2 linked regions of the Gottschalkia purinilytica genome follow. The protein of the gene in region 2 interacts with the protein of the main gene of each other region in a pairwise test. Links are inferred from orthologs where the notes say so. Each region holds a gene or a part of one and is shown on either strand. Other genes may lie near its edges.

What was found. The genes of interacting proteins can lie anywhere in the genome.
Region 1: the proteins of rlmN (region 2) and ftsZ interact in binary tests that used the Escherichia coli proteins (3 or more experiments, as listed by UniProt). The link is inferred for Gottschalkia purinilytica from one-to-one orthologs.

What each region holds. Positions count from the first base shown.
Region 1 is NZ_LGSS01000001.1:67,208-71,552, reverse strand. What follows is about bases 1,393-4,345. They hold ftsZ (cell division protein FtsZ), read left to right. Parts: upstream 1,393-2,298; coding sequence 2,299-3,393; downstream 3,394-4,345. Other genes in these bases: spoIIGA (sigma-E processing peptidase SpoIIGA), read left to right, coding at 3,544-4,345; CLPU_RS00385 (small basic family protein), read left to right, coding at 1,549-1,890; CLPU_RS00390 (DUF881 domain-containing protein), read left to right, coding at 1,393-1,547. Also shown: CLPU_RS00400 (cell division protein FtsQ/DivIB), read left to right, coding at 1-58; CLPU_RS00395 (DUF881 domain-containing protein), read left to right, coding at 51-785; more of CLPU_RS00390, read left to right, coding at 810-1,392. UniProt on the Escherichia coli protein: Essential cell division protein that forms a contractile ring structure (Z ring) at the future cell division site. The regulation of the ring assembly controls the timing and the location of cell division.
Region 2 is NZ_LGSS01000005.1:50,058-55,745, forward strand. What follows is about bases 1,210-4,113. They hold rlmN (dual-specificity RNA methyltransferase RlmN), read left to right. Parts: upstream 1,210-2,094; coding sequence 2,095-3,132; downstream 3,133-4,113. Other genes in these bases: rsmB (16S rRNA (cytosine(967)-C(5))-methyltransferase RsmB), read left to right, coding at 1,210-2,024; CLPU_RS06475 (Stp1/IreP family PP2C-type Ser/Thr phosphatase), read left to right, coding at 3,178-3,912; pknB (Stk1 family PASTA domain-containing Ser/Thr kinase), read left to right, coding at 3,929-4,113. In the rest of the region: CLPU_RS06460 (zinc metallopeptidase), read left to right, coding at 1-372; more of rsmB, read left to right, coding at 687-1,209; more of pknB, read left to right, coding at 4,114-5,688.

The DNA.
Region 1 (4,345 bases), on a different replicon or contig from region 2:
TAAATATGCTATTGTAGAGCAGGATGGCAAATGGGAGGATAGTAGTAATAATGAATAATATTAGAAGTAAAATAGCTATAACTGCAGTTTGTGTTATTTTAGGAATAGTATTAGCTATACAATTTAAAACAGTAGAAAATCTAGATTCCAATGTCATTCCTACACAAAGATCTAAGCAGATAGCTATAGAATATAAGAAGCTTAAAGATGAAAGAGAAAAAATGAGAAAAGAGTTAGACGAACTTGAAAAAAAAGTTGCACAATATGAAAAAGGTGAGGCAGATAAAGATACTTTTTTAGAAAATCTTTATAAAGATATACAAAAATATAAAATGCTAAGTGGATATGAAGATTTAAAAGGAAAAGGAATTACTATTCAAATTGATGATCCTCCTGCCGATGTTAAACTTGGTGATGATAAAAGTACAATAGTTCAAAATTATGAGCTTTTATTACAAGTTATAAATATTTTAAATGCTGCAGAGGCTGAGGCCATATCAATAAATGATCAGAGATATACGTCATTTACAGAAATAGTTCCAGCTGGAAATCACATTGAAATTAATGGGGTATCTTTTGGAGCACCTTTCGTAATAAAAGCAATAGGAAAGTCTGAAGATTTAGAAAGTGCACTTAGAGTAAAGGGCGGAATCATATGGTATATGGAAAAAGGATTTAACTTACAGGTCAATATTAAACAGGATAAAAATATTGTTATACCTAGATATAAAAGAGTAAAAGATTTTATATATTCAAAACCTTCAGAAGAGCAACAAAATAGATAACTAACCCTTTAGGAGGGGTTAATAATGATAAAACAAAATAAAAAAATCAAGATATCACTTACATTATTGTCAATATTATTAGGAATTTTACTGTCATTACAAATGAAGCAAAATATTGAAGATTATGATTTGGTTTCTCTTAATTCAATAGAAGTTATGAAAAATGAGGTAGAAAATTCTAGAAAAGAAATTGATGATTTGAACAAATTAGTTGAAAGCAAAAGCTTAGAACTACAAAATGTAAAGAAAGCTTTAATATCTGATGATAAATCTATAGAAGAAGTTATAGAAAAGCAAGTTAATGATTTAAAGATCATTGGAGGACTAGAAGATCTTACAGGACCAGGAATAAAAGTAGTAATATCAGATAATGATAACAAAGAAATATTAGGAAAAGATGTAAATCAAGATATAATACACGATGGAGATATTCAGGTTATACTAAATGACCTGAAAAAAGCAGGAGCAGAAGCTATTAGTATTAATGGTCAAAGAGTACTATCAAGATCTGAGATCAAATGTGGAGGTCCTATTATTAGAATAAATAAACGAAGTTCTGCAAATCCATTTGTTATTACTGCAATTGGAGATCCTAAGGCTTTATATGCAGCAATAAGTGCTCCTCAAAGCTATGGTTGGACATTAAAAGAAGTCTACAAGATAAAAGTAGATACAGAAATTAAGGATGAAGTATTTATCCCTAAGTATTATTGGAGGGATTCAGAATTTAAATATGTGAAACCCATAAAAGAAGGTGAATAATATGATTTTAGCTATTATTGGAATTTTAGTAGGTGCTATTATTGGTATATATCTACCGATAACATATTCTGCTAGTTATTCCCTATATATGTCAGTAGCGATACTAGCTTGTATGGACTCTGTTTTTGGTGGAATAAGAGCTATGATGGAAGGAAAGTTCAATACAGGAATATTTGTATCAGGATTTTTTGGAAATGCTATATTAGCTGCATTTTTAGCATATGTAGGTGATAGATTAGGAGTACCTCTTTATTATGCAGCCATATTTGCTTTTGGAGGAAGATTATTTCAAAACTTTGCGATTATTAGAAGATATGTATTCAACAAAAAAAACTCTAATTAATATAAAAATAATGTATTTAATTTAGATAAAAAAAGGGAATTCATTAATTATATTGAATTAATATATAAATAAACAAAAATATGAATACCTATGCCGATTTTTAGAATAGAAATTTATAGGCCAAATATTAGAAAGTATTTGATAATAACAAATTTAAATAAATGTGTAAAATTTAGAGGGGGAATGACCACTTAAGGCATGATATAAATGTAGAAAATAACAATTAATAAAGATTGTATAATAAATAAATTTTAATAATAATCTTAAGGTAAGCTAATTTAAAGACAGTATAATAAATGGCATCATTGATTAAAACTCTAGACATTATTTATATATTTATAATAAATGATGTCAACTATGAATTAACTTTTACTAAAGATTTAATTTTATACATAGGGAGGTCATAACGTGTTTGATTTTGATGTTGATATGGAACAGTTTGCTCATATAAAAGTTATTGGTGTTGGAGGTGGAGGAAATAATGCTGTAAATCGAATGATAGAAAATGAAGTAAAAGGAATAGAGTTTATTTCGATAAATACAGATAAACAAGCACTTCACTCTTCAAAGGCTGAAACAAAGCTACAAATAGGAGAAAAACTTACTAGAGGATTAGGAGCAGGAGCAAATCCTGATGTTGGAATGAAAGCTGCAGAAGAAAGCAGAAATGATATAATGGAAGCATTACAAGGGGCGGATATGGTATTTATAACAGCAGGAATGGGAGGAGGAACAGGAACAGGAGCTGCTCCTATAGTTGCTGAAGTTGCTAAAGAACTAGGAATACTTACTGTTGGAGTTGTAACTAAACCTTTCATATTTGAAGGTAGAAGAAGAATGATACATGCTGAAAGAGGAGTAGAAGAGTTAAAAAGTAGAGTGGATACTCTAGTAACTATTCCTAATGATAGGCTTTTACAAGTGGCAGAAAAGAAAACATCTATAGTAGATGCTTTTAAAATGGCTGATGATGTATTAAGACAAGGTATTCAAGGTATATCTGATCTTATAGCTGTTCCAGCACTTATAAATTTAGATTTTGCTGATGTAAAGACAATAATGTATGATCAGGGTCTAGCTCATATGGGTATAGGAAAAGCAAGTGGAGAAAACAGAGCGACTGAAGCTGCTAAACAAGCCATACACAGTCCTTTATTAGAAACATCTATAGAAGGAGCAAAGGGTGTCTTACTAAATATAACTGGCGGACCAAATCTAGGGTTATTTGAAGTTAATGAAGCCGCAGATCTTATAAGACAATCTGTAGATCCAGATGCTAATATAATATTTGGAGCAGGAGTAGATGAAAATCTTAAAGATGAATTAAAAATAACTGTTATAGCTACAGGATTTGACGGTAAACAAGAAAAAGTTGTTATAACTGAACAAAAAAATATAGAGAAAAAAGAAGAAACATCAAAACCAATTCCTACTAATGAAAGCAAAACTTTAGATAGTGATGACTTGGACATACCAACTTTCTTAAGGAGAAGAGATAGATAAACCTTTCTAGATAATTCTAGAAAGGTTTTTTTTTCGACTTCAGTAAATGACACAATTTTAAAAAAATATATTATATAATAGTCATAATTTCAATACTTAAAGAATAGAAGTAATAAGTAAGACTAGCTTTACAAAGGGGGTACTAAACTATTGTATATATATGCTGAATACCTCTTATTAGAAAATTTAGCTATAAATTATATCATTCTTTTTATAACTAAAAAGTTTTTAAAGGTGCATACGACACAGATAAGATTACTAATGGCATCTTTAATTGGAGCATTATATACATTTGTAGTATTTTATCCATCGCTTATATTTATGGCTAGATTTTCTTTTAAATTAGCTACTTCTATAATAATAATAATGATAGCTTTTAATCCAAAAAAATCTAGATCATTTATAAAAGTAATATCAGCTTTTTATCTAGTAGCTTTTGCTTTTGCAGGAACATCTTTAGCTTTATTTTATATAGCAGATATAGAGACATATGTAGGAGGAGGAATTTTTTATATAGCAAATTTTCAACTTAAATTTTTAATAATTTCTGTAGTCCTTATATGGATTTTATTTCAAATAGTTTGGGAATATGTAGAAAATAAAAATAATAAAAGAAGAGCATTTTTCCCTGTAATAATAAATTTAAATGGGAAAGAGATAGAAGTAACCGCACTTTTAGATACCGGAAATTCTTTAAAAGATCCTATATCTAAAATACCTGTTATTGTTGTTGAATTTTTAGCTATAAAAGATATACTACCAGACTCTATACAGAATATATTTTTAAAATATAAAGAAAATAGCTTAGATGCTGTGGTAGACACTATGAGCTGTGCTTCAAATCAAATGAAATTTAGAATAATACCATATAAATCACTAGGTAAAGAAAATGGATTACTTTTGGGATTTAAACCAGATAAAGTGATAGTAAAGTCAGAAAGAAGTACACTTA
Region 2 (5,688 bases):
CATGCTATACAACATTCTAAAGAATATGCACCACTTACTATTAGAAATGCTATAGTACCTGTAGTAATGTTTAGTTCAAGATTTGTGTGGGTGATTATATTTTTAGGATTAATAATAGCATCATCTCCATTAGTTAAAGTAGGAATCATACTTTATGCTGCAATAGTAGCATTTCAGATAATAACATTACCAGTTGAATTTGATGCTAGTAATAGAGCTATGGCTAACTTAGAGCAGGGAATATTGAGTCCGCAGGAAATAGCTCCTACAAAAAAAGTACTAAGTGCGGCAGCTATGACTTATGTTGCAGCTACACTAGTTGCACTTGCACAATTGTTTAGACTTATATCTATGTCTAATAGAAGAGATTAATAAGAAATTGTATAAAAAGGGCTTTAGCCCTTTTTTATTGTATAATTTTTAAATAGGAGAATGATTTTAAATAAAGATTAGTAATCAAGTTTAGTGTAATTTTATGATACAATAGGATTCACAACATTAAATTAGAGTTATTTAAAAATATAATTATTAAAAAATTAACTACTATAATTTATAACTAAAAATTTAAACTAATATAATTAGAATACTAAAAAAAGTTTTGCTATTTTAATCATTTAAAGATACTATTAGAAAAGATTATTTTGTCTATAATAAATATAATAGTTTTTAGTTCTGGAGGAATACGTATGAGTAAAAACCTAAGAGAAGTAGCATTGAAGATTTTAATAGAAATAAATGAAAAAGAGGCATATTCCAATTTATCTATAAATAAAAAAACACATGGTATGGATTATAGAGATTCTTCTTTCATAAGAGAAATAGTATATGGAGTTATAGAAAACAAGCTCTATATAGATTGGGTTATTGAAAGCTTTTCTAAAATTAAGTTGAAAAAAATAAATAATACTGTTAAAGAAATTATTAGAATAGGAATATATCAAATATTGTTTATGGACAAAGTTCCAGATAGTGCAGCTGTTAATGAGTGTGTTAAGATAAGTAAAAAATATAGTAATAAAGGAGCTCAAGGTTTTATAAATGGAATATTAAGAACTATAGTTAGAAATAAAAATGATATAAAATTACCAGATAAATCAAAAGACATTAAGAAATATTTGTCAATAAAGTATTCACATCCAATTTGGATGATAAATAAATGGATTGAAGACTTTGGACTTGAATTTACAGAAGAACTGTGTAAAGCTAATAATGATAAACCTAAACTAAACATAAGAGTTAATACATTAAAAATAAGTAGAGATGAACTCCTAAATAAATTAAACGAAAAAAATATGAATGCTATAAAAACCTATTATGCAGAAGACGGTATAGTAGTTAATTCGCCACAAAATATAACAGAAACAGAAGAATTCAAGAAAGGTCTCTTTCAGATTCAAGATGAGAGTTCAATGTTAGTAGCTCAGATTATGAATCCTAAAAAAAATAGTGTTATAATAGATGTCTGTAGTGCTCCAGGTGGCAAATCTACTCATATAGCTCAAAAAATGAATAATGAAGGAAAAATTATATCAAGAGATATACATGAACATAAAGTAAAGCTTATAAACGAAAATGCCAGTAGACTAGGTATAAATATAATCAACGCCCAAAAATTTGATGCATTACATATAGATGAGTCACTTATAAACAAGGCAGATTATTGCTTGGTAGATGCTCCTTGTACAGGACTAGGACTTATTAGAAGAAAGCCTGATATAAAATGGAGAAAAGAAGAAGGTAATATAGATGAAATTAGCCGTCTACAATACCAAATATTAAAAAACACTAGTAAATACTTAAAAAAGGGAGGAATATTAATTTATAGTACATGTACTATAAATAAAGAAGAAAATTTAAATGTAATAACTAAATTTTTGGATAATAATACTGAATTCAAATTGTTAGATTTTAGCGACTTGATTCAAAATTCTGAGAAAATAACTCCTAAAGAAGGATATATAGAGTTATTTCCAAATGTTCATGCTACAGATGGATTTTTCATAGCAAAACTTATAAAAATGTAATTATCTGAACTTTACCCTTTAATTATTATGATATAATATTATAGTGTTTATATTTCATAGGAGGGATTCTTTGAAAAAAATAGATTTAAAGTCAATGGAAATAAATCAGCTAAAGCAATTGTTCTTAGATATGAATGAAAAAGCCTTTAGGGGAGAGCAGACTTTTAAATGGATACATGATAAACTAGTACAGTCTATAGATGATATTACTGTACTGTCTACAGACCTAAGGGACAAGCTAAATAAAGACTGTAATATAATGAGCCTAAAACTATTAAAAAGATATGATTCAAATATTGACGAAACTAAAAAATATCTCTTTCTGCTAGAAGATGATAATATTATTGAAAGTGTGATGATGAAATATAAACATGGTATATCTATTTGTATATCTACTCAGGTAGGTTGTAGGATGGGATGTTCTTTCTGTGCTTCAACCAAGGATGGACTAGTTAGAAATCTTACACCTGGGGAAATACTGGATCAGTTTTACTCTGTACAAAGAGATATAGGAAACAAAATTAGTAATGTGGTTCTCATGGGAAGTGGAGAGCCTTTAGATAACTATGAAAATGTTAAAAAATTTTTAGAAATAATACACAATGAGAAAGGACAAAATCTAAGCTATAGACATATAACTCTTTCTACATGTGGATTGGTTCCAAAGATGTACCAACTAGCAGATGAAGAAATACCTATAAATTTATCTATATCCCTTCATTCACCGTTTGACGAGGAAAGAAAAAAAATCATGCCTGTAGCTAATAGATATAAGATATCTGAGATACTAGATGCATGTAAATATTATATTAAAAAGACAAATAGAAGAGTCACATTTGAATATACATTAATAAAGGATGTTAATGATAAGCAAGAATATGCTAATGAACTTACAAGACTTCTTAAAGGTATGTTGTGCCATGTCAATTTGATACCTTTAAATCCTATAAAAGAGTTTAAACATAAAAAATCAATTGATAAATCAATTAAAGAGTTCAAAAGCATACTTGAAAAAGGTGGTGTAGCTACTACAATTAGAAGAGAGATGGGCTCAGACATAAATGCTGCTTGTGGACAATTAAGAAGAGACTACATATCTTCTAAATAAGAACTAATTAGCTTTTATAGTTGTAAAAGAATGCGAGGTGTAAATATGTTTATCTGTGCTTGTTCAGATATAGGAAAAATGAGAGAAATAAATCAAGATGCGTATTATTATTTAGATGATGAAAAACTTCCTATCTTTATAGTAGCTGACGGTATGGGAGGGCATAAAGCTGGAGAGATTGCTAGCAATTCATCACTTAGAGCGGTGAAAGAAGTTTACGAAAAGTATAAAGAAAAAATATTAAACAAAGAAGTAGAAATTGCTCAATTTATTAATGAATCAATAAAAAGAGCGAATGAAGAAATACGAAGTGAAGCTGAGAAAGAACCTAGTTTTAAAGGAATGGGAACTACTTTAACTATGGGAATAGTATTTGAAAAAGAAATATACATTGGACATGTAGGAGATAGTAGGGCATATCTATTAAGAAACAAAGAGCTAGTTCAGATCACACATGATCATTCATTAGTAGCAGAATTAGTTAGAGCAGGAACTATAACAGAAGAAGAGGCTATTGTACATCCTCAAAAAAATATTATAACTAGGGCTTTAGGTACAGATAAAGAAGTTGAGGCAGATATTGTCACTAGGGAGCTTTTAGAAGGGGATATTATCCTATTGTGTACAGATGGACTAACTAATATGGTAAGTAATCCTAGGATTAAGGAAATAATACTTAATTCATCTAATCTTACAGATGTTTGTACAGTATTAGCTAATACAGCAAATGAACTTGGTGGAATCGATAATACTACTGTTATGGTTTTAAAAGTAGGATAGAATAGAGGTGATATAAGTGATAGGAAAAGTATTAGGTAATAGGTATGAAATTTTAGAGAAAATTGGAGATGGAGGCATGGCTTTAGTATATAAAGCAAAGTGTACTCTCCTAAATAGATATGTTGCTGTAAAAATACTAAGAGAAGAATTTGTAAATGATGAAGAGTTCATAACTAAATTTAAAAGAGAATCTCAAGCTGCTGCTAGTTTATCTCACCCTAATATAGTAAGTGTATATGATGTAGGTCTTGAGGATAAGAATATCCATTATATAGTTATGGAGTATATTAAGGGGAAAACGTTAAAAGAGCTTATAAAAGAAAAAAATGGACTAAGTATAGAAGAAACGTTAAATATAAGTATGGATATAGCAGATGCTATAGGAAATGCTCATGAAAATGGAATAATTCACAGGGATATAAAACCTCATAATATAATGGTTACAGAGGATGGAAGAGTAAAGGTTACAGACTTTGGAATTGCAAGAGCTGCTACCAGCACTACGATAACTAATACAAATAGTATAATAGGATCCGCTCATTACTTTTCACCTGAACAGGCTAGAGGAGGATATATAGATGAAAAATCTGATATATACTCTTTAGGAATAGTAATGTATGAGATGATAACAGGAACTGTTCCTTTTGAAGGAGAAAGTCCTATAACAGTAGCAATAAGACATATACAAGAACAACCAAAATTACCTAGTGAAATAAATAGCTCTGTTCCAAAAGGATTAGAGAAAATAATAATGAAATGCATAGAAAAAGATCAAACGTTGAGATACAGTAATATCAAAGAATTACTAAGAGATCTAAAAGAATTTAAGATTCATGGAGATACTCAAGTAAAGGAGCCATATAACTCTAGCGATTCTCCAACTCAAGTTATGCCTATAGTTAATGATGATATGATAGATAATATTAATGGAGATATCGATGGTGAATCAGATGTTAAGATCAAACCTAGAAAGGCTAAAAATACAAAAGCACCTTCTAAAAAAGACAAGAAGCCTAAGAAAAGAAAATCTAATAAACTGTTAACTTTTATTGCTATAATATTAGCATTCCTAACAGTATGTGGTGTTGCTTTAGCAGTTTTAGGTTCAAAAGGACTATTAGGAGCTAAAGAGGTGCAAGTTCCAAATATAGTTGGACTTCAAGAAGAAACAGCTAAAAAGAAAGTAGAAGATAGGGGACTAAAATTTGAAGTCACCAGTAAGGAATATAGTGACGAGTATAATGAAGGCGATGTAATAAGACAGAGTGAAGAAGAAGGACAGAAAGTAAAAGAAGGATTTACTATAAGGGCTGTTATAAGTAAAGGGAAAGAAAATGTAAAAGTACCGAAGTTGATAAACAAAGATATAGATGCAGCTACAGAGTTATTAGAAGAAGCAGGATTAGAAAAAGGAGACGTTGAATACGAATATAGTAAATTACCAGAAGGTACAGTAATAGAACAGGACCCAGAGCCATCAGATGAGGTTTCTAGGGGAACTACAGTAAATTTAGTAGTTAGTAAAGGTCGTAAAGAATATACTAAACCAAATAAATACAATAATTACAATAAGAACTCAAACAAAGATTCAAATAATGACAAAAATAATGATAACAGTAATGATAGAAATGATAACAACTCAAATAATAATGTAAATAATAATCAGAACAATAACCAAAACAATAATCAGAATAATAATCATAATAACAATAATACGAATAATGGTAATAATCAAAATAATAATGGATCTAATTCTAATTCTGGTAATAATCAAAA